DNA from 4 places in the Streptomyces sp. NPDC056580 genome. Region 3 is predicted to be linked to each of the others. Evidence: riboswitches for the same ligand, from Rfam matches in the RefSeq annotation. Region 3 holds a riboswitch; each other region holds the start of a gene.
The links. A riboswitch is a leader RNA that binds a small molecule or an ion and turns the genes downstream of it on or off. The one in region 3 is predicted to bind cyclic di-AMP.
Positions count from the first base shown of each region.

Region 1 (5,565 bases), on a different contig from region 3:
GGGCATGCCGGCCTCCTGCTGGAGCTGCCGGTCGATGGCGTCCTCCAGCAGCCGGGAGGCGGCGATGTAGGCGCGCCAGGCGCGCTGCTCCTCGGGAGTGAGCCAGCGGGTCGTCATGCCGCCAGTGTAGGTTTGTTTCAAACTTGAACCAAGGCTCCGCCGGGGTCTTCGCGAGGGAGCGCGCCGATGCCGTACCCGTACGTCCTGCTGTCCGCCGCCGTCTCCCTCGACGGCTGCCTGGACGACACCGGCCCCGACCGGCTGCTGCTCTCCAGCCCGGCCGACTTCGACCGGGTCGACGAGGTGCGGGCCTCGGCCGACGCCATCCTGATCGGCGCCGGCACCCTTCGCGCCGACAACCCCCGGCTCCTGGTCAACTCGCCCGAGCGCCGCGCCGCCCGGGTGGCCGCGGGCCGGCCCGAGTACCCGCTGAAGATCGCGGTCACCGCCTCCGGGGATCTCGACCCCGCCGCCGCCTTCTGGCACACCGGCGGGGAGAAGCTCGTGTACACCACGGACCGGGGCGCCGTACGGGCCGCCCGCGCCCTCGGCCGGACCGCCGACGTGGTCCCCCTCGGCCCCGCGCTCGACTGGCGGACCCTGCTGGAACACCTGCACGACGTGCGCGGGGTGCGGCGCCTGATGGTCGAGGGTGGCGGGACCGTCCACACCCAGCTCCTCCAGCAGGGCCTCGCCGACGAACTCCAGCTCGTCCTCGCCCCGCTGTTCGTCGGCGACCCGGCCGCCCCGCGCCTGTTCGGCCCGGGGGCGTACCAGGGCGGCCGGCTCCGGCTCACCGAGTCCCGCCGGATCGAGGACGTCGTCCTCATGCGCTACGAACCCACCGCCCCCGGCGCCGGCCCCTTGCCCGCCGCCGCCGACCGGCACTGGCTGGCCGCCGCCTGCGAGCTGGCCGCCCTGTGCCCGCCGTCCCGCACGGCGTTCAGCGTCGGCGCTGTGGTGGTGGCCGCCGACGGCACCGAGCTGGCCCGCGGCCACTCGCGCGAGGGCGGCGACCCGGTGGTGCACGCCGAGGAGGCGGCCCTGGCGAAGCTCGATCCCGCCGACCCGCGGCTGCCCGGCGCCACCGTCTACAGCAGCCTGGAGCCCTGCTCCCGCCGCGCCTCCCGGCCCGCGCCCTGCGCCGAACTGATCCTGCGCGCGGGCGTGCGCCGGGTGGTCACGGCCTGGCGCGAGCCGGACACCTTCGTGCCGGGCGCCGACGGCACCGGGGTGCTGGCGGCCGCCGGCGTGGACGTCGTCCTGCTGCCCGAGTACGAGGGTCAGGCCAAGGCGCCGAACGCCCATCTGCTGCCCTGAGCGGCGCCGCGCGGAAACGTGTGCGCGGACCACCCCGAACATGGCGTATGCTTGAGACACAACGACGCGGGGTGGAGCAGCTCGGTAGCTCGCTGGGCTCATAACCCAGAGGTCGCAGGTTCAAATCCTGTCCCCGCTACTGAAGGCCCAGGGCCGGGATCCAGTTCATGGATCCCGGCCCTGGGTGTTTTCCGCCGTGCTCCCGGCCGGGGCCGGAAAGGCCGCCTCACGAGTCGAGTGGCGTACGTCACAGCAGGTCATCCGCTCGGGCCACAGCAGTCGCCCGCCTCCCCTGGCCCCGCCACGCTGGTCGTACGTCGAGGACACGGGAGACCAGCAGTGCGCCCTGGTGAGGTGGAGGAGAATCCGTGCGCCAGGGCGGGGAGCCGGTCCCCCGGCGACCCCGCTCCGCACCCGGACCCCGGCACCGGCCGTACGCCCCGCCCGTCCGAGCGGGCCCGCCGCGCCGGCCCGCGCACCCTGCCGCGTGCCCTCTCCCCCCTGCTCATAGCCGGCGGCCTGCTGTACGACCTGCTCACCCCGCGCGCCTTCACCGCCGTGCCCTTCTTCACGGCCGCCCCGCTGGTCGCCGCGCCCCTGGCCTCGCTGCGCACCACGCTCCTCACCGGGCTGGCCGCGCTGGCCGCCACCTGCGTGATGCACGCCCGCTTCGGTCCGGGTCTGGGCGTCGACACCGTCACCCAGATGGTCACCGTGGCGACGGTCGCCCTGCTGGCCGCCGTCATCAACCGTGTCGTACGCCTCGGCGACCGGCGGCTCGCCTCCGTCCGGGAGATCGCCGAGGCCGCCCAGCGGGCCGTGCTGCCCGAGCCCGCCGCCCGCATCGCCGGCTTCGACATCGCGGCCCGCTACGAGGCGGCGCAGGAGGGGGCGTTCATCGGCGGCGACCTGTACGCGGTGCAGGACGGCCCGTACGGCGTGCGGCTGGTCGTCGGGGACGTGCGGGGCAAGGGCATCGGGGCGGTCGCCGCCGTCGCCGTGGTGCTCGGCGCGTTCCGGGAGGCCGCCGAGCAGGAGGCCACTCTGGAGGGGGTGGCCGGGCGGCTGGAGCGCGCCCTGGCCCGCGAGGGCGCCCGGCGCGACGGAGTCGAGGCCGCCGAGGGCTTCACCACCGCGGTCCTCGCCGAACTGCCGCCGGGGGAGGGGGTGGTGCGCATCGTCAACCGCGGCCATCCACCGCCCCTGCTGCTGCACGCCGACGGTACCCTGCGCGTCCTGGCCGCGGACGAACCCGCGCTGCCGCTCGGCATGGGCGACCTGGGCCGGTGGCCCGACCACGCGGCCCGGTACCGCTTCCCGGGCGGCGCCACCCTGCTGCTCCACACCGACGGCCTGTCCGAGGCCCGTGACGCCCACGGCCGGTTCTACGACCCGGTGCGCCGGCTCGCCGGGCGCCGCTTCCCCGACCCGCGCACACTGCTCGCCCGGCTCGCCGCGGAGGTCGGGCGGCACTCCGGGGGCGGCATGGCGGACGACATGGCGCTGCTGGCCGTCAGACGCCCCTGACGGAATGTGACCGAAAGTGATCGGACGACAGCCCTCCGCTTAGCGTCTGAGTCACCATCAAAAACGACGTGACTCATGGACGACGGTCAACTCGCCCGTTTTCCACCGGTCGTGCCGCCTACGTCCACCATGAAGCGCGTTAATGATCAAGCCGAACGGCTTGGAATCTCACAGGTGGGTCTATTAACGTTCGATAACGCAGCGCGGTCGTCCCAGCCGTCACAAGAGGCGGCTCCGTGCGCACGCGCCGAATCCCGCGAGGGAACCGGGGAACCACCACCTTGGGGTGAATCACGCGGATGCCACCGTGAACCGATCCGGTTCCCGGTACGTATACGCGCGTAGGAGACCTTCCTGCTCCGAACCCGTCAGCTAACCCGGTAGGCGGAGGAGGGAAAGGAGAACGCCCGCGTGGCGTCCAACCGGCCTGCCCCCGAGGCCCCGTTCGTGCCCGGCCAGCGTGACACCGAAACGTTCGGCTACGGCGGTTACCGCGCCGAAGAGGGCCCCTGGGAGGAGTGGAACCCCACCGAGGAGTCCATCCGCCCCGTACGCGGCCGGCACCGCGTCGCCAAGCAGCGCGGCGGCGGACTCGCCCGCAGCTCCACCGTCCTCGGCGTCGGCGTCATCGCGGCCGTCGGCGCGGGCGGCATGGCCAGCGCCCAGACCGGCAAGCCGCCGGTGTCCATCTCGATGCCGGACCTGCCCTCCGTCGGCTCCCTCTTCGACGACGGCCCCTCCGATGTGCCCAAGGCCACCGAGGCCTCGCTGAGCACGGTCGGCACCACCACCACCACCGCCGCCGGCGACCAGCAGGAAGCCTCCGACGCGGGCGAGACCCTGCGCAACCGGATCATGGCCCAGGCCGAGCAGCAGCAGAGCAGGGCCGACTCCAGGGCCGCTGCCGTCGCCGCGGCCGCCGCCGAGAAGCAGGCCGCCGAGGCGGCCGCCAAGGCGCAGAAGGAAGCCGCCGCCAAGGCCGCCGAGGCCAAGAAGGAGGCGGAGGCCGCGGCCGAGAAGAAGGCCGAGGAGGAGCGGCTGGCCGCGCTGGCCAAGCAGTACACGCTGCCGACCTCGTCGTACACGATCACCTCGACCTTCGGCCAGGCCGGCTCGATGTGGTCCTCCGGGTACCACACCGGCCTCGACTTCGCCGCGCCCACCGGCACCCTGATCAAGGCCATCCACAGCGGCACCGTCACCGAGGCGGGCTGGGCCGGTTCCTACGGCTACCGCACCATCCTCACCCTCGACGACGGCACCGAGCTCTGGTTCTGCCACCAGTCCTCGATCAGCGTCTCCGTCGGCCAGAAGGTCAGCACCGGCGACGTCATCGGCCGCGTCGGCGCCACCGGCAACGTCACCGGCCCGCACCTGCACCTCGAGGTCCACCCCGGCGGCGCCGCCACCGGCATCGACCCGATGGCGTGGCTTCGCGACAAGGGCCTCAACCCCTGAGCCCGGCCCGAGCCTCCTGACCCCGTCCGGCACCCCGAACCGCCTCCCCGGCGGCCCTGACTCCATCCCCCCGGCGTCAGGGCCGCCGGTCGCGTTCCGGCATCCGTCGCGCGGTTCCGGAATGAGCGGTACCGGATTGATCGTTGTAACAAGGCATGACTGTCCAACTGCGCAAACTCGGCTCCTCCGACCTCGAGGTCTTCCCGCTCGCCCTCGGCGGCAACGTCTTCGGCTGGACCGCCGACGAGAAGACCTCCTTCGACGTCCTCGACGCCTACACGGCGGCCGGCGGCAACTTCGTCGACACCGCCGACTCCTACTCGGCGTGGATCGAGGGCAACAAGGGCGGTGAGTCGGAGACCATCATCGGCAAGTGGGTCAAGGCCCGCGGCAACCGCTCCGACGTCGTCATCGCGACCAAGGTCAGCCAGCACCCGGAGTACCAGGGGCTGAGCGCGGCCAACATCAGGGCCGCCGCCGACGCCTCCCTGCGGCGCCTGGACACCGACTACATCGACCTCTACTACACGCACTTCGACAAGCCCGAGGTGCCGGTGGAGGAGATCGTCGGCGCCCTGGACGAGCTGGTGAAGGCGGGCAAGGTCCGCCAGATCGCCGCCTCCAACATCAGCCCGGAGCGGCTGCGGGCCTCCCTCGACTTCTCCGACCGGGAGGGCCTGGCCCGGTACGTCGCCCTCCAGCCCCACTACAACCTGGTCTCCCGCGACACCTACGAGGGGCCGCTGCAGGACCTCGCCGCCCGTGAGGGCCTCGCGGCGGTCCCGTACTTCTCGCTCGCCTCCGGCTTCCTGACCGGCAAGTACCGCCCCGGCACGACGGTCGACAGCGCCCGCGCCGGCTCGGCCGCCAAGCACCTGGAGTCCGAGCGCGGTCAGCGGGTGCTCACGGCCCTGGACGAGGTCGCCGCCGCCCACGACGTCCCGGTCGCCACGGTCGCCCTCGCCTGGCTGGCCGCCCAGCCGACGGTCACGGCTCCCATCGCCTCGGCCCGCACGGTGGAACAGCTCCCGGCGCTGCTGGGCGTGGCGGAGCTGCGGCTCTCTCAGCAGGAGCTGGACCGGCTGACCCAGGCCTCCGCCTGATCCACGGCCGGGGGCGGCGGGAGGCGCCCTAGGACCGGTACGGGTTGTGCCGGGGGTACGGGTCCGGCGGCCCGTACGCATCGCCGTACGGCACCGCCCGGTCTCCCTGGGGCGCCGCCGGATATCCGTACGGCGCCGGCCGCCCGTACGGCACCGC
Region 1 covers NZ_JBHTVE010000025.1:38,258-43,822, forward strand. The annotation lists gene ACFQ9Z_RS36485 (MarR family winged helix-turn-helix transcriptional regulator) at 1-117, opposite strand, end outside; gene ACFQ9Z_RS36490 (dihydrofolate reductase family protein) at 187-1,320, shown strand; tRNA gene ACFQ9Z_RS36495 (tRNA-Met) at 1,386-1,459, shown strand; gene ACFQ9Z_RS36500 (PP2C family protein-serine/threonine phosphatase) at 1,675-2,847, shown strand; cyclic di-AMP (ydaO/yuaA leader) riboswitch at 3,083-3,249, shown strand; gene ACFQ9Z_RS36505 (M23 family metallopeptidase) at 3,259-4,305, shown strand; gene ACFQ9Z_RS36510 (aldo/keto reductase) at 4,461-5,408, shown strand; gene ACFQ9Z_RS36515 (PrsW family glutamic-type intramembrane protease) at 5,437-5,565, opposite strand, start outside.
Region 1: another riboswitch for cyclic di-AMP. It lies ahead of ACFQ9Z_RS36505 (M23 family metallopeptidase); the one in region 3 lies ahead of ACFQ9Z_RS31520 (transglycosylase family protein).

Region 2 (5,565 bases), on a different contig from region 3:
CGAAGCCGCTCGGCGGGCCGGCTAGAGCTTCTCGACGGGCGCGTACCGCAGCAGCAGCCGCTTCGGCTTGGCGTCCCCGAAGTCGATCGTCGCCTCGGCGTTGCCGCCGGTGCCCTTGACCGCGACGACCGTGCCGAGGCCGAACTGGTCGTGCGTGACCCGGTCCCCGACGGCCAAGGCGACCACCGGCTTCTCGGCCGTGCGCCGGGTGGCGAACCCGGACGCGCCCGACGCCGCGGAGCGGGAGCGGGAGGAGGACAGCGACGCCGCGATCCCGGCGGCGGGCCCGGAGGACACCGGCGCCGCGGCTCCGGTCCGCTTCCACTCCAGGTGGGCGGCCGGGATCTCCTCCAGGAAGCGGGAGGGCGGGTTGTACGACGGCTGGCCCCAGGCGCTGCGCATCGCCGACCGGGTGAGGTACAGCCGCTCCCGCGCGCGCGTGATGCCCACGTACGCCAGGCGCCGTTCCTCCTCCAGTTCCTTGGTCTGGCCGAGGGCGCGCATGTGCGGGAAGACGCCGTCCTCCATGCCGGTCAGGAAGACCACCGGGAACTCCAGGCCCTTGGCGGTGTGCAAGGTCATCAGGGTGATGACGCCGTCGCCGTCCTCCTCGTCCGGGATCTGGTCGGAGTCGGCGACCAGCGCGACCTGTTCCAGGAAGTCGGCCAGCGTGCCCGCCTCCCCCTCCGCGCGTTCCTGCTCGAACTCCAGGGCCACCGCGGCGAGTTCCTGCAGGTTCTCGATGCGGGTCTCGTCCTGCGGGTCGGTGGAGTTCTGCAGCTCGGCGAGGTAGCCGGTCCGTTCGAGTATGGCCTCCAGCACGGTCGCCGGTCCGGCGCCGGACTCCACGATGGTCCGCAGGTCCTCCATCAGCGTGTTGAACCGCTTGACCGCGTTGGTGGAGCGCGCGGCCATGCCGTAGGCCTCGTCCACACGCTTGAGCGCCTGCGGGAAGCTGATCTTCTCGCGCTGGGCGAGGGCGTCGATCATCGCTTCGGCGCGCTCTCCGATGCCGCGCTTGGGCACGTTGAGGATGCGGCGCAGCGGCACGGAGTCCTCGGGGTTGGCGAGGACGCGCAGGTAGGCCAGGACGTCCCGGACCTCCTTGCGCTCGTAGAAGCGGACGCCGCCGACGACCTTGTAGGGCAGGCCGACTCGGATGAAGACCTCTTCGAAGACACGGGACTGGGCGTTCGTGCGGTAGAAGACGGCGACGTCCCCCGCCTTCGCGTCGCCCGCGTCGGTGAGGCGGTCTATCTCGTCGGCGACGAACTGGGCCTCGTCGTGCTCGGTGTCGGCGACGTAGCCGGTGATCCGCGCGCCCTGGCCGGCGTTGGTCCACAGGTTCTTCGGGCGGCGGGACTCGTTGCGCTCGATGACCGCGTTGGCGGCGGACAGGATGGTCTGCGTGGAGCGGTAGTTCTGCTCCAGCAGGATCGTCGTCGCGTCCGGGTAGTCCTCCTCGAATTGGAGGATGTTGCGGATCGTCGCGCCCCGGAAGGCGTAGATCGACTGGTCCGCGTCACCCACCACGCACAGCTCGGCGGGCGGCAGGTCGTACTCGCCGGGCGGTGCGTCCTCGTCGTGCTGCCCGGTGCCCACCAGCTCGCGGACCAGGGCGTACTGCGCGTGGTTGGTGTCCTGGTACTCGTCGACCAGGACGTGCCGGAAGCGGCGGCGGTAGTGCTCGGCCACGTCCGGGAAGGCGCGCAGCAGGTTGACCGTGGTCATGATCAGGTCGTCGAAGTCCAGCGCGTTGGCCTCGCGCAGTCTCGACTGGTAGAGCGCGTAGGCCTGGGCGAGGGTCTTCTCGAAGCCGTCGGTGGCCTGGGCGGCGAAGTCCTCCTCGTCGATCAGCTCGTTCTTCAGGTTGCTGATCTTGGCGCTGAAGGACTTCGGCGGGAAGCGCTTGGGATCGAGGTCGAGGTCGCGGCAGACCAGGGCCATCAGGCGCTTGGAGTCGGCGGCGTCGTAGATCGAGAAGGACGACGTGAAGCCGAGCTTCTTCGACTCGCGGCGCAGGATGCGCACGCACGCGCTGTGGAAGGTCATCACCCACATCGCGTTGGCGCGCGGGCCGACGAGCTGCTCGACCCGCTCCTTCATCTCGCCCGCGGCCTTGTTGGTGAAGGTGATCGCGAGGATCTGCCCCGGGTGCACGTCGCGCGCGGCGAGCAGGTGGGCGATGCGGTGGGTGAGGACGCGCGTCTTGCCGGAGCCGGCGCCGGCCACGATGAGCAGCGGCGAGCCGGCGTGGACGACCGCGGCGCGCTGGTTGTCGTTGAGCCCCGCCAGCAGCGCGTCCGCGTCGATCACGGGACGCGGGGCGCCGTCGCGGTAGTGGGCGTCCCGGTCCGGCGGCACGTCGAACTTCCCGCCGAACAGATCGTCCGGAAGGGGCTCCGGGGCGTGATCGTCCTCGGGCGGCGGCGGGGGCTCCTCCGCGTGCCCGCGAGGGGCCTGGAGGTCCGCCAGGAAGCTGTCGTCAAAGAGGCTGCTCATCGCTCTACGAGTCTAGGGGCCCGCACCGACAACCGGTCCCGACAGCGGAAAGTCGGCGCCCGTGAGGTGCGCGACAGGACACGGCAGCGGCACGCCGGCAACCTCGCCACGGGCGCGGCCGGGCCGCTCACCCTGCGGAAGCGCCTTGTCACGCCGGTGTGAGACTTGCCCGGGGGCACGGAAATGTATCGGACATATGGCACGGCAACCTTCACAGGAGTCACACGAGTTGGCTAGGTTGCCGTCAGGCCGCACGACCCCTACCGGCGAACCTCGCCGGGCCGCGCGGCCTCCGCCGAGTCCGGTGCGCCCCTTCGCGGCGGCCGGAGCCGGGGACCCACCGATCCTGGGGTGAATCGGCCGACTCCCGCCCGGGACGACGCCGTAGGGCAACCCTTCCGAACCACCCGCCCGAACCCGACAGCTAACCCGGTAGGCGGCACGTTGGAAGGAGTCGCCTCCCTTGGCGTCGCACCGCAAGCCGGGTCCCCCGGGGGCCCGTGGGACGGGCATCCGCACCCCTGTCCTGGCCACCGCCGCGCTCACCTCCGTGGCCGTCCTGTCCCAGACGGCCGGGGCCGCACCGGCCTCCGCGTCCGCCCCCGCGGGCGACGCCAGGCCGAGCGCGGAGGAGATCGAGAAGAAGATCGACGAGCTGTACCGCAGGGCGGATCCGGAGGAGGAGCCGGCGGCCGTGCAGCGGGGACGCGCCGAGACCCCGCGCCCGGAGGCCGTACGGCGTCCGGGACTGTTCAGCAAGGCCCGCGAGGGACTGGTTCCGTTCACCGCGGCACCTGAGACGGCCACCTCGCTGCTCGCCGATTTCCCGGAGGACCACTTCGCCCAGAGCCGGCTGATGAACCGGCTGGCCTCCCGGGTGAAGGGTGCCTCCGAGCGCGGGAAGCCCCCCGCCCCCGCGGCCGCCGACGCCCCTGAGGCGTCCGAGGCGCCGGCCGCGGCGTCGTACGACGTGAAGACGGCCAAGGCGGCCGTCCAGCACAAGCTCGCGACGGCGCGCGCGCTCCTGACCCACCTCACGGCACCGGTCACGGCACCGGACCCCGCACCGGTTCCGGCTGCGGTTTCCGCTCCGGCGCGGGCGCGGGCTCGGGCTCTGACTCCGGCCGGATCCTCGGCCCCGACGCCGGCTTCCGCCCCCGTCACGGAACAGGCGCGCTCCGCCGCGCCGCCGGTGAGCGTGCCGCCCGTCGTCCCGCCGGCGCCCGTCACCAAGGCCGAGAAGGCCATCGCCTTCGCCCGCGCGCAGATCGGCAAGCCGTACGTCGCCGGTGCCAGCGGACCCGGCTCCTACGACTGCTCCGGGCTCACCCAGGCCGCCTGGAAGGCCGCCGGCGTCACCCTGCCGCGTGCCGCACGTGACCAGGCCGCCATGGGCACCACCGTCCCGCTCGCCGAAGCCCGCCCGGGTGACCTGGTCTTCTTCGGCGACGACAGCAGCCATGCGGGCCTCCTCACCGGCGACGGGACGATGATCCACGCCCCGCGGCCCGGTGCGTACGTCCGCGAGGAGCCGGTCCACCTGTACGGCGAGCCGGTCGCCCACCGGGTGGTGCGCCCGGCCTGACGGTGCTCTTTTCGGGCCCCACGCGCGCGTGCCCCACGGGCGACCGCGCTGCCGCCGCCTGGCATCGGGCGCATGCCCGTGCCCGGCTTCTCCGGTCGGCGCACGTGGTGGCAGGGGCGTCCGACGGCGGCGGGAGCCGCCGTCATGGCGAGCGGCATCGTGTCGGTGGGCCTGCATCTGACCGGTTCCGAGGCGGTTTCCCAGGCGTGGCCCTGCTGGTCGCCGAGGCGGCCAGGCCGCGGCTGCGTTACGACGTGCGGCGGTGGTCGACGGTGTTCCCGGTGGGCAGGACGGCCACGTCGACCCTGTCGGCCGGGACGGCCCCGGCCCTCGGGTGGCTGAAGCAGCCCGGCCAGGCGCCGGTGTGGCTGGCGGTGGCGCTGTGCCTGGTGGTCGCGGCAGGCGCGGTGCACGCGGCCCGCACCGGCCTCCTCAGGGCGGGCTGAGCCTCACGGCCACAGCACGGGCATCATGTCCACAGCACGGCGATGAAGATGTTCACCACGGTCAGCAGACCCACGAGCCCGAAAACGCGCTTGTCCACCTTCTCCTCGTCGCGCTGGACGTAGACCAGCGCGAGGATCACGATCAGCAGGGCCAGCTTCACGCCGATCTTGACGGTGTTGACGTGGTGGCCGTCGGCCTCGTTGAGCCCGACCAGGGCCACGCCGGTGACCAGCATGGTGAACGCGCCGTGCAGCATTCCCGGGACGAACCGGGCCGTGCCCTGGCCCATCGCCTTCATCTGGGTGAGGAAACCGCCGAGCAGCGCGGCGATGCCGATGATGTGCAGGCCGACGAAGAGATGGATGAGTACGTCCATGACCCCGGAGCCTAATGAGGGGGTCCCAGGCGGCCGGCCACCGGGCCCGTCCCACGACCCGGAACCGGCGCGGATGATCTTGCATATATGCGCCGCATAGCACCACAGGGTTCCCGCGGGCCCCGTGACGCGCGCTTCGGTCACTACGGAGCGTCAAGGCGGCAGCCATAGCTCGGCGAGGCGATCACGGACTCGCTCAGCCCGGTCCGTCTCGGTCAGTTCCGTACAGTGCGTTACCGGGCTGTCACAATGCGGCCTAACGTCCTCCCCCAGGTGACCGGCTTCCCACCGCCGTCCGGGCCAGGGGCGGCCGCCGGCCGCCTCCGCCGAGAAAGGTCCGGCGGCGGCCCGTTCCCCTGTGCGGGCCGCCGCCGGACACACCGACCTCTCGGCCGCAGAGGTCCATGGAAGGACGTGACGGTCCAGGTGGCAGCGCACCGAAAGCCCCGACAGCGCTCACTCGGCGGCAACACGGCCCGTACGGCCGTGACCCTCGCCCTGGCGGGCGCGGCCACCGCGACGGCCTTCGAGGGCACGGGCAACGCCGAACCGCAGCTGACTCCGGCCCAGGTGAAGGCCAAGGTCGACAAGCTGTACCAGGAGGCGGAGACCGCCACCCAGCGGTACGACGGGGCGAAGGAGAGGACGGACGCGA
Region 2 covers NZ_JBHTVE010000010.1:63,538-69,102, forward strand. The annotation lists gene pcrA (DNA helicase PcrA) at 22-2,502, opposite strand; cyclic di-AMP (ydaO/yuaA leader) riboswitch at 2,786-2,958, shown strand; gene ACFQ9Z_RS22940 (C40 family peptidase) at 2,966-4,087, shown strand; gene ACFQ9Z_RS22945 (hypothetical protein) at 4,294-4,533, shown strand; gene ACFQ9Z_RS22950 (hypothetical protein) at 4,557-4,910, opposite strand; gene ACFQ9Z_RS22955 (NlpC/P60 family protein) at 5,337-5,565, shown strand, end outside.
Region 2: another riboswitch for cyclic di-AMP. It lies ahead of ACFQ9Z_RS22940 (C40 family peptidase); the one in region 3 lies ahead of ACFQ9Z_RS31520 (transglycosylase family protein).

Region 3 (5,565 bases):
ATCTGGCCGCAGTTGGTGGCGACGGCCAGGTCGGCGATGGTGACGTCCTCGGTCTCGCCGGAGCGGTGGGACATCATGCACTTGTAGCCGTTGCGCTGGGCCAGCTCCACGGCGTCCAGGGTCTCGGTCAGCGAGCCGATCTGGTTCACCTTGACCAGCAGCGCGTTGGCGGCGCCCTCGTCGATGCCGCGGGCGAGGCGCTCGGGGTTGGTGACGAACAGGTCGTCGCCGACGAGCTGGACCTTGTCGCCGAGCTTGTCGGTGATGACCTTCCAGCCGGCCCAGTCGTCCTCGAACAGCGGGTCCTCGATGGAGACGAGCGGGTAGGCCGCGACGAGCTCCTCGTAGTACTCCGTCATCTCGGCGGCGGAGCGGTCCTTGCCCTCGAAGAGGTACTTGCCGTCCTTGTAGAACTCGGAGGCGGCGACGTCGAGCGCGAGGGCGATCTGCTCGCCGGGCGCGTAACCGGCTTCCTTGATCGCCTCCAGGATGAGGTCGAGGGCCTCGCGGTTGGAGCCGAGGTTCGGGGCGAAGCCGCCCTCGTCGCCGAGGCCGGTGGACAGGCCCTTGCTCTTCAGGACCTTCTTCAGGGTGTGGTAGACCTCGGTGCCCCAGCGCAGGGCCTCGGAGAAGGACTCGGCGCCCACGGGCGCGATCATGAACTCCTGGATGTCCACGTTGGAGTCGGCGTGCGAGCCGCCGTTCAGGATGTTCATCATCGGCACCGGCAGCAGGTGCGCGTTCGGGCCGCCCAGGTAGCGGAACAGCGGCAGGTCGCTGGCCTCGGAGGCGGCGTGCGCGACGGCGAGGGAGACGCCGAGGATGGCGTTGGCGCCGAGCGAGCCCTTGTTGTCGGTGGCGTCCAGGTCGAACATGGCCTGGTCGATCAGGCGCTGCTCGGTGGCGTCGTAGCCGACCAGCTCCGGGCCGATCTGCTCGATGACGGCGAGGACGGCCTTCTCGACGCCCTTGCCCTGGTAGCGGTTGGGGTCGCCGTCACGGAGCTCGATGGCCTCGAAGGCACCGGTGGAGGCACCGGACGGAACGGCGGCACGACCCGTGCTGCCGTCGTCGAGGCCGACCTCGACCTCGACCGTGGGGTTGCCTCGGGAGTCCAGGATTTCCCGGGCTACGACGACGTCGATGGACGGCACGAGCATCTCCTTCTTGGATGTGACGCTGGAAGTGCGGGGCGGGCTGCCTCACGGCTGCGCCTTGCGACTAGAGCCTAACCGTCCAGGGGGCGTCGGCCACCGACCGACCGCCCCGTGGACAAGGAGACGGTACCCATTGTTCCTGCCCGGAACAAAGGGGTCCGGGCGGGGTACCGCGAACACGCCCGGCGAGAGCGGGGACGAAAACAGCCCCACCCCGGTGCGTACGGGGGAGAACGCACCGGGGCGGGGAGCCCGTGGGGGACGGGAGGAACGGCCCTCACGAGGCGTTCTGCTTGGGGGACGGCCTTGTGAGGGCACTGTGGTTCCGTCAGGAGCCAGGTGTCACTTCAGGTGGAGCTGCTGGCCCGGGTAGATGAGGTCGGCGTCGTCGACGATGTCCTTGTTCAGCTCGAAGAGCTTCTGCCAGCCGCCCTGGACGTGGTGCTTGTCGGCGATGGTGCCGAGGGTGTCGCCCTTGACCACCTTGTACTCGCCGTCGCCCTTCTTGACCTTCTTGCCGGTCGGGGTGGTGACGGTCTTCTTGGCGCTCGCGGCCGGCCGCTCGCTGGAGCGGGAGGCGGCCTGCTGGTCGGTGGAGCGGGTGGCGGTGCCGCCCGAGGAGGTGCCCTGCGAGGAGGTGCCCTGCGAGGAGCCGCTCGGGGCGGAACCGTTGTAGGGGGTGCCCGAAAGGCCCTTGCCGCACACCGGCCAGGCGCCCTTGCCCTGGGAGGCGAGGACCTTCTCGGCGACGGCTATCTGCTGGGCCTTGCCCGCCTGGTTGGCCTGCGCGGCGTACTGCGTGCCGCCGTAGGCGGCCCAGGTGGAGGCGGAGAACTGCAGACCGCCGTAGTAGCCGTTGCCGGTGTTGATGGACCAGTTGCCACCGGACTCGCACTGGGCGACCGCGTCCCACTCGGAGGTGGTGGCGGCGGAGGCGTTGCCGGCCGCCATCAGCGGGGCGGCGACGGCGGCGCCGGTCACACCGGCGAGCGCGATGGCCCGGGTGGCCTTGGACGGACGACGGTGCTTGCCCTTGCTGGAGAACAGCATGGATGGATCCCCTCACCGACGCCTGCGAGGTGAGCTGTCGGGTTCGGGCCGGTTGAGTTGCCCGGCCGCGTGCCCGCTCTCGCGGGCCGCGGCTCCACCCCTAGCCGGTTCCGGCGCTGACGGCCGTTCCGGCACTTACCTTGGGTCCCCCGCTCCTGCCTACGGCGCTTGCGCGACGACTGTTCCCGGGCGGCCGCTGGCAGGATTCGGCGTTGCGACAGCCGGGGCTCGTGGTGACGAGCAGTCACGACCGTAGACACGTGATCGACGGAATTTCAAAGACGATCAGGGCTTCTGAGACTCATCCCACACTTTCACCGAAACGGACATCAGTGATCAATCCGGGCGTCAACTACCCCTGCTTTTCGCCCGTTTCGTTACCGACTACCAGGGTCTGACCGGCGGAGATGTTGTCCGGGTCGCCGCCGACCGCCTTCTCGTTCAGCGTGTACAGACGGTGCCATCCGCCGTCCACGTGAAGGGAGTCGGCGATGGAGGCGAGGGTGTCGCCCTGGCGGACCGTGTAGGTGTCCGCACCCCCGGAGGCGTGTTTGCCCGACGAGGCGACCTCCTGACCGTTTGTCACGCTTTCGTCCGCACTTTCACCGCGGTGACGTCCGCCACTACCGAGCGCCCCGGTGTCGACGAGGCTCCAAGAACCGCCCGCCTGCAACGAATTGTCCGACTCCTCCTCGACAGGGTCGGTAGTCGCGGACTCGCTCGCCTGCGACCCCCCGACGCGCGGGGAGGTGGATTCGCCGGGATCGGGGGTGTTCGCACCCTTGTCCTGCTTCTGGGAGCCGGTGTGCTTGCCCGCGTCCGAGGACGTCTTGCCGGCCGCGTCCGAGGAGGGGTCGGACGAGGGGGTGCCGGACGAGGAGGAGTCCGGCAGACCGGATGATTCGGAGTCACCGGCGGAACCGGACGGGTCCGTGGAGCCGGATTCGTCGCCGGAGTCCGGCTTGCCCGTGTCGGACTTCCCGGAGCCTCCGACGCCCGTGTCGACGTTCAGGGACCCGGAGTCGGAGGTCAGGCCGGAGAGCAGGGCGCAGGTGGCCCAGGGCGTGGTGCCCTTGTCGGCGAGGATCCTCTCGGCGACGGCGATCTGCTGCGAGCGGCTGGCCAGGTCGGCGGTGGCGGCGAACTCGGTGCCGCCGTAGGCGGCCCAGTCCTCCTGGGATATCTGCAGTCCGCCGTAGTAGCCGTTGGCGGTGTCGGCGCTCCAGGAGCCGCCGCTCTCGCACTCGGCCACCTTGTCCCAGGTGGTGCCGTCGGCCGCGTTGGCGCTCGCGGCGCCGAGGAGCGGGATGGCGATGGCTGAGCCGGTCACTCCGGCCGCGACGAGAAGAGCCGGAGCCTGACGGGGGCGACGGTGACGACCGTTCCCGGAGAGCATGCGGAAGCCTTTCGTGCGACAACGGGACCGGCGCGGCGCATGGTGCTCGGGCCGCGCTGATGGGTGAACGTATAGGCACACGATCACTTGTCACAAGTTCATGCCGCGCAGATCACATGAAGATCACGAAGTTGAACGCCCGTCATGTTCAAGGTCGTACGACCTTTTCCGTGGCCGGGGTGAACTCCACGGGCAGGGTGCGCAGCCCGCGCATGATGAGCCCGCCGCGCCAGCGCAGATCGGCCGGATCGGCCGCGAGCCGCAGGTCGGGCAGGCGGGTGAGCAGCGTGGCGAGTGCGGTCCGGCCCTCCAGGCGGGCGAGTGGGGCGCCCAGGCAGTAGTGGATGCCGTGGCCGTAGCCGAGGTGCTGGTTGTCCCCGCGGGCGAGGTCGAGGACGTCCGGGCCGGCGAACCGCTCCGGGTCCCGGTCGGCGGCGGCCAGGACGACGAGCACCGGGTCGCCGGCCGCGATCTCCTGCCCGCCGAGAGTGAGCGGCCGGGTGGCGAACCGCCACGTTGCCAGCTCGACCGGGCCGTCGTAGCGCAGCAGTTCCTCGACGCCGGTCTCCAGCAGGCCCTGTTCGCCGCGGGCCAGGGAGTCCTGCAGCCGCCGGCGCTGTCCGGGGTGGGTGAGCAGGGCGTAGGTGCCGTTGCCGATGAGGTTGACGGTCGTCTCGAAGCCGGCGAACAGGAGGATGAAGGCCATCGCGGCGGCCTCGTTCTCGGTGAGGTGCTCACCGTGGTCGGAGGCGCGGATGAGGCCGGAGATCAGGTCCTCCCCCGGGGTGGGCTCGGCCGGCAGCGCCGCACGCTTGCGGTGGATCAGCTCGGCGAGGTAGCCGCGCATCTTCTTCACCGACCGCGCGACCCCGCCGCGCGGCCCTCCCCCGTGCCTGATCATCATGCCGGCCCAGTCGCGGAAGTCGTCCTGGTCCTCGCGCGGGACGCCGAGCAGGTCGCAGATAGCGTAGATGGGCAGCGGGAAGGCGAACTCGTGGATGAGGTCGGCGGAGCCCGTCCTGGCGAACCGGTCGATCAGGTCGTCGGTCAGCTCCTGCACGCGGGGCGCGAACTCGGCCACCCTGCGGGGCGTGAACGCCTTGCTGACCAGCCTGCGCAGCCGGGTGTGGTCCGGCGGGTCGATGTTCAGCAGGTGCGTCATCAGGTCGGCCTTGCGCTCGCCCGGGATGCCGGTCTTGCCCTTGGCGTGCTCGGGCTCGTCGTGGTGCGCGGGGTTCTTGCTCAGCCGCTGGTCGGCGAGGGCCTGCCGGGCGTCGGCGTACCGGGTGACCAGCCAGGCCTCGACCCCGCTGGGCAGCCGCGTCCGGCGCACGGGCTCGTGCTCGCGCAGCCAGGCGTAGGCGGGGTAGGGGTCGGCGGCGAACTCCCAGGTGAACAGTTCCGGGGCGGCGCTGGGCGGGTTGGGCTGGTCGGGCTGGTGGGTCACTCCCCGACGGTACCGGTCGCGGACGGCCGCTCCGCCCCGGCCACCGCCCGCACCCGTGCCCGCCCGCACCCTCGCTCAACCACCGCTTCCCGCACGCCCCCCGGCCGCCCGCGCACGGGACGGAGAGGGCGGGCCGCGTCCCCGGCGCGCGGCGGTCCGGGGCGGGGGTCAGCTCTCGGCGGCCCGTATCGCGTCCCGGTACACCCGTGCCGCCGCCCGCAGTGCCGCCTCCGGGTCCACGCCGTCCGCCTCCGCCCGGACGGCCAGGGCGAGCAGCTCGTAGCCGATGCCCTCGCCCTCGGGCAGCGGCACCTCCAGGCCCGCCGTGCGGGTGCGGGAGGCGAGCTTGGCGGCGAGGGCGAGACCGGGCTGGCCGAGGGGGACGCCCTCGGTGACCGAGGTGCGCCGCTTCTCCTCGGCCTTGGTGCGCAGCCAGTGCTCCTTGACGTCCTCCGGGGTCTCGGCCGTCTCGTCGCCGAAGACGTGCGGGTGGCGGTGGATCAGCTTGGCGACGA
Region 3 covers NZ_JBHTVE010000016.1:135,010-140,574, reverse strand. The annotation lists gene eno (phosphopyruvate hydratase) at 1-1,160, opposite strand, end outside; gene ACFQ9Z_RS31520 (transglycosylase family protein) at 1,500-2,207, opposite strand; cyclic di-AMP (ydaO/yuaA leader) riboswitch at 2,212-2,384, opposite strand; gene ACFQ9Z_RS31515 (transglycosylase family protein) at 2,560-3,603, opposite strand; gene ACFQ9Z_RS31510 (cytochrome P450) at 3,752-5,050, opposite strand; gene ACFQ9Z_RS31505 (nucleoside triphosphate pyrophosphohydrolase) at 5,219-5,565, opposite strand, start outside.

Region 4 (5,565 bases), on a different contig from region 3:
CAAGGGGCGTCTCAGACTGCGCCTCGGCGACACCGCGCATCTGCTGGCCCCCGGCGACAGCGCGCACTTCGACTCCCTCACCCCGCACCGTCTGGCCGCCGAGGACCAGGACGGCGTGGAGCTGCTGTTCGTCCACACCCTGCTGCAGAGCCCCACGGCCGCGCTGTGCCTGGGCCCCTCGACTGGAGAACTGCCATGAGCGACTTCGAGGAGAAGTTCCCCCGATCCCTGTGGATCCGGCTGATCATCTACATCGCCGTGGGCCACCTGTTCGCCGCGTTCCTCTACCTGCTGTTCGCGGTGGGCGCCAAGAGCTGACGGAGGTCAGTCGAGCAGGCGCTCCCGCAGCCGCTCACGCGTCCTCTCGGTGAGCCCCAGGCCCTGCTCGAAGTAGGCCTCGACCCCGCCCCACGTCGCGTCGATGCTCGCGAACGCCGCCTGCAGGTACTCCTCCCGAGCGTCGAACAGCGGGCTGAGCAGCTCCATCACCTCAGGGGTGTAGGCGGTGTCGGGGCTGCCGTTGCGGCGCACCTTGTAGCGGCGGTGCTTGGCGTTGGACTCCAGGTAGTCGGCCACGATCGCGTCCCGCTCCACGCCCACCGCGAGCAGGGTGACCGCTACCGAGATGCCCGCCCGGTCCTTGCCGGCGGCGCAGTGCATCAGCGCGGGGACGCTGTCCTCGGCCAGCGAGTGCAGCACCCGGGAGTGCTCGGCGGTGCGCTCGGTGACGATCGTCCGGTACGAGGCGACCATCCGGGCGGCGGCCTTGCCGTCCGCGAGGATGTCGCGCAACTGGTCGAGGTCGCCGTCGCGGACCATCTTCCAGAACTCGGCGCCGTCCGCCGGGTCGCTCAGCGGCAGGTTGACGTTCCGCACGCCCGGCAGGTCGACGTCCGGGCCCTCCAGCCTGTGGTCGGCCGCGTTGCGGAAGTCGAACACCGTGCGCAGGCCCAGGGAGCCGAGGTAGGCGGCGTCCTCCTCCGTCGCGTGCGCGAGGTGGCCGCTGCGGAACAGCACCCCCCGGCGCACCCGCCGGCCGTCCACGGTCGGCATTCCGCCCACGTCGCGGAAGTTGCGCACGCCGGCCAGCTCGGGCTCGGTCGACGGGACCTGCTGCGTCACGGGGGCTCCTCCCGGTCGGACCCCGCCGGCTCGGTTCGCCGGCGGGCGCTGCGACGACGATACGACACCGTCACCTCGGGCAACGAGTTGTCCACAGGCGTTGCCAGCCGAGCGCACGGGCCCCGATGATGTGCGCACCTGAGCGGATCTGTTGGCACCTGTGAGGTCTCGATGGTGGACATCGCCGAGAACGGTCGCACCTGGCTCCTGACCGGGCCCACCAGCGGCTACGCGCTGCACCTGACGGAGGCGGACGAACTGCTCCACCTCCACTGGGGCCCGCGCATCGCGCTCGCCGACGCCGAGGCCCTGGCCCGGAGCCCGCTGCCCGGCTACCGGCCCTTCGAGTCCCCGCTCGACGGCCGCGAGGAGTACCCCGTCGAGGGCGGCCCCCGCTTCGTCCGTCCCGCCCTGTCCGTGCGCACCGGCGAGCGGCGCGGCACCGAGTGGCACTTCGTGTCCTACGAGGTGGCGGACGGCCCGGAAGGCGGCGCCGAGGGCGCGGAGCTGCGGCTGCGCTTCGACGACGACGGACTGGCGATCACCCTGCACCACCGGATGCGCGGCGACGTCGTGGAGCGCTGGGTCACCCTGGACAACCGCGGGCACGCGCGCGTGGAACTGCTGCGCGCCGACGCCGCCACCTGGACCCTGCCCGACCGCGACGGCTGGCGGCTGTCCCAGCTCCACGGCCGCTGGGCCGCCGAGTCCCTGCTCACCCGCGCGCCGCTCACCCACGGCGAGAAGGTCATCGGCAGCCGCCGCGGCCACACCGGCCACCAGCACCTGCCCTGGGTCGCCCTCGACACCGACGCCACCGAGGAGCGCGGCGAGGTCTACGGCTGCGCGCTCGGCTGGTCGGGCTCCTGGCGGATCGCGGTCGCGCAACTCCCGGACGCGCGCGTGCAGATCACCGGCGGCGCCGGCCACGACGACTCGGGCCTGCTGCTCCTGGAGCCGGGGGAGTCGTACACCACCCCCGTCTTCGCGGGCCTGTGGAGCGACGGCGGCTTCGGCGGGGCCAGCCGGACCTGGCACGCCTACCAGCGCGCGCACGTGATCCCGGACGCCGGGCGGGACCGGCCGGTGCTGTTCAACTCCTGGGAGGCGACGTTCTTCGACATCTCCGAGGAGCAGCAGGCGGCGCTCGCCCGGCGGGCGGCCGGCATCGGCGTCGAGCTGTTCGTCGTCGACGACGGCTGGTTCGGCGCCCGCACCAGCGACCGGGCGGGCCTCGGTGACTGGGCCCCGAACCCGGACCGCTTCCCGCACGGCCTCAAGCCCCTGGCCGACCAGGTGCACGGCCTCGGCATGAGGTTCGGCGTCTGGGTCGAGCCGGAGATGGTCAACCCGGACAGCGACCTGTACCGCGCCCACCCCGACTGGGTCCAGTACCAGCCGGGCCGCAGGCGGACCGAACTGCGCAACCAGCTCGTCCTCAACCTCGCCCGCGAGGACGTCCAGGAGTACCTGTGGGAGCGGCTGGACGGCCTGCTGTCCGGCGCCCCGATCGACTACGTGAAGTGGGACTTCAACCGCTGCTTCACCGACGCCGGGTGGCCGGGGGAGCCGTACCCGCAGCGCCTTTGGGTCGACCACGTCCGCGCGCTGTACGCCCTGCTGGACCGGTTGCGCGCCGCCCACCCCGGGGTCGCCTTCGAGTCCTGCTCGGGCGGCGGCGGGCGGATCGACCTCGGGGTGCTGAGCCGCACGGACCAGGTGTGGACCTCCGACAACACCGACCCGCTCGACCGGCTCGCCATCCAGCACGGTTTCAGCCAGATCCATCCCGCGCGCGTGATGGCGGCCTGGGTCACCGACAGTCCCAACACCCAGCTCAACGGCAGGTCGAGTTCATTGCGCTTCCGGTTCGTCAGCGCCATGGCGGGCGTGCTCGGGGTCGGGGGCGACCTCACCGAGTGGACCGACGGTGAGCTGGCCGAGGCCCGTGAGTGGGTGGCCCTCTACAAAGAGATCCGGCCGCTCGTCCAGCGCGGCGACCTGTACCGGCTGCGGCCCCCGGCGGGAGGCCTGAGCGCCGTCCAGTACCTGCTGGGGGACGAGACGGTGGTCCTGGCCTGCCTCCAGGCGCAGAGCTACGGCGAGCCGGTACCGCGCGTGCGGCTGCGCGGACTAGACCCGGCGGCGTCGTACGAATGCCGTGAAACGGGCGAAGTGCACCGAGGTGCCGTGCTGCTGCACCACGGGGTGCGGACCGGCCTGCGCGGCGACCTGGACGCGACGGTCATCCGCCTGCGCCGCATATGATCCTTCTGACCAGGTTCGATTCTTCACTCCAACTTGTCCTGAGATGAGGGGACCTGGTGGGGGAGCGTGTGAGCAGCGTCATAGGCGTGACCGTCCGCTGTTCATCATGTCCACCTGATCCCCATGAGCGGCCGGGGACTTGAGGAAGCCGCGCGGCCCGGAATGCACACACGGTGACCGCGAATCCCCCTTTTCGATCTTCTGGTGCCCGAAAGCCGGGAATCGGCCGCTTGTCTCCCTGTCACCAGCTCGCTTACGTTCACCACCGATCCGGACGGAACGCCGAATCCTGCCGCCGCCCGGAACCCCACACATGACCCGTGATCGGCAGGAGCGGGGGACCCACCAGGCACGACCGCCTGTCCCGGTCTCCGCGACAGGCTCGGGGTGCAGCCGCGCATCGCGCGGCAGGGCAACTCCAGCCCGAACCCGACAGCTCACCCCGCAGGCGCCGGAGAGGAATGCGCCATGCCCGCGAAGGGTAAGCACCGCCGTCCCAGGACCCGGCGTTTCACCCGGTCCATCGCCGTCGCCGGAACCGGCGGCGCCGCCCTGGCCCTGCCCCTGCTGGGGGCCGCCGGAGCGCACGCCGCCACCGCCCAGCCCGTCACCGGGGCGGCCGTGCGGCCGGTGAAGACCGTGCAGAGCACGGCGGCCGTCCAACGGGACGCCGGTGCCCGCACCTACACGGTGAAGTCCGGCGACTGCCTCGCGCGGATCGCCGACGAGCAGCGTGTGAGCGGCGGCTGGCAGCGGCTCTACGCGGACAACCGGCAGGCCGTCGGCGAGGATCCGGCGCTGATCCACCCGGGTCTGAAGCTGTCGCTCGGCAAGAAGGCCGCAGCCCCGGCCCGCACCGGGACCTCCGCCTCCTCCGACACCGCCTCCTCCGACACCGCCACCTCGAACGCCGCATCCTCGGACACCGCGCGGTCCGCGCGGCCGTCGGACGCCCGGGCGGTGGCCCCGGCGAAGGCCGCCCCGGCCACCCAGGCGTCCCCCGCGGCCCGGACGGCCGAGGCCGTGCCGGCCGCCGCCCCGGCCGGCGGCTACACCCTGCCGGTCACGGTCCCCACCGTCGGCACCGGCTACCACGTGGCGGGCAGCATGTGGTCCAGCGGCTACCACACCGGCGTCGACTTCGTCGTCCCCACCGGCACCTCCCTCAAGGCCGTCGGGGCCGGCACCGTCGTCTCCGCCGGCTGGGGCGGCGCGTACGGCAACCAGGTCGTCGTCAAGCTGAACGACGGCTACTACGCCCAGTACGCCCACCTCTCCCGGCTCTCGGTGTCGGCCGGTCAGACGGTGACCGCCGGTCAGCAGGTCGGCCTGTCCGGCGCGACCGGCAACGTGACCGGACCGCACCTGCACTTCGAGATCCGCACCACGCCGGACTACGGCTCGGACGTGGACCCGGTCGCCTACCTGCGCTCGCACGGCGTCGCCCTCTAGTCGCTCCCGTCAGGGGCGCGCGACGCACCACCACCCGCCCGACACGCCTCCGAAGGCCGGACCCCCGATCCCCGGGTCCGGCCTCCGGTGTGCCCGGACGGTCCGCGTAGCGGCTCTATTCCTGGGTTGGCAAATTCTTTACGGGTGTCTCATCTCACCGTTAGTCAACCCCTGCCTACGGTCGCGTAGGTCACATCCGAAGGTGAATCATGGTCCGACGTGGCAGACGATTCGAAGAGTGACAACACATCAGTGATCGGGTCGTACGTGGCGGTGGGGGACAGCTTCACCGAGGGCGTCGGCGACCCCGGGCCCGACGGGGCGTTCGTGGGCTGGGCCGACCGGTTCGCGGTCCTGCTCGCCGACCGGCGCCCCGAGGGCGACTTCAACTACACCAACCTAGCGGTCCGCGGGAAGCTCCTCGACCAGATCATCGAGCACCAGCTCCCGCAGGCGGTCGAACTGGCTCCGGACCTGGTCTCCTTCTGCGCGGGCGGCAACGACATCATCCGGCCCGGCACCGACCCCGACGAGGTGGCCGAGCGCTTCGAGCGGGCCGTCGCCCGCCTCGCGGCGGCCGCGGGCACGGTGATGGTGACGACCGGCTTCGACACCCGGGGCGTGCCGGTGCTCAAGCACCTGCGCGGCAAGATCGCCACCTACAACGGGCACGTCCGCGCCATCGCCGACCGGTACGGCTGCCCGGTGCTGGACCTGTGGTCC
Region 4 covers NZ_JBHTVE010000004.1:242,448-248,012, forward strand. The annotation lists gene ACFQ9Z_RS09985 (helix-turn-helix domain-containing protein) at 1-199, shown strand, start outside; gene ACFQ9Z_RS09990 (DUF6126 family protein) at 196-318, shown strand; gene ACFQ9Z_RS09995 (tyrosine-protein phosphatase) at 325-1,122, opposite strand; gene ACFQ9Z_RS10000 (alpha-galactosidase) at 1,294-3,390, shown strand; cyclic di-AMP (ydaO/yuaA leader) riboswitch at 3,661-3,854, shown strand; gene ACFQ9Z_RS10005 (peptidoglycan DD-metalloendopeptidase family protein) at 3,859-4,842, shown strand; gene ACFQ9Z_RS10010 (SGNH/GDSL hydrolase family protein) at 5,095-5,565, shown strand, end outside.
Region 4: another riboswitch for cyclic di-AMP. It lies ahead of ACFQ9Z_RS10005 (peptidoglycan DD-metalloendopeptidase family protein); the one in region 3 lies ahead of ACFQ9Z_RS31520 (transglycosylase family protein).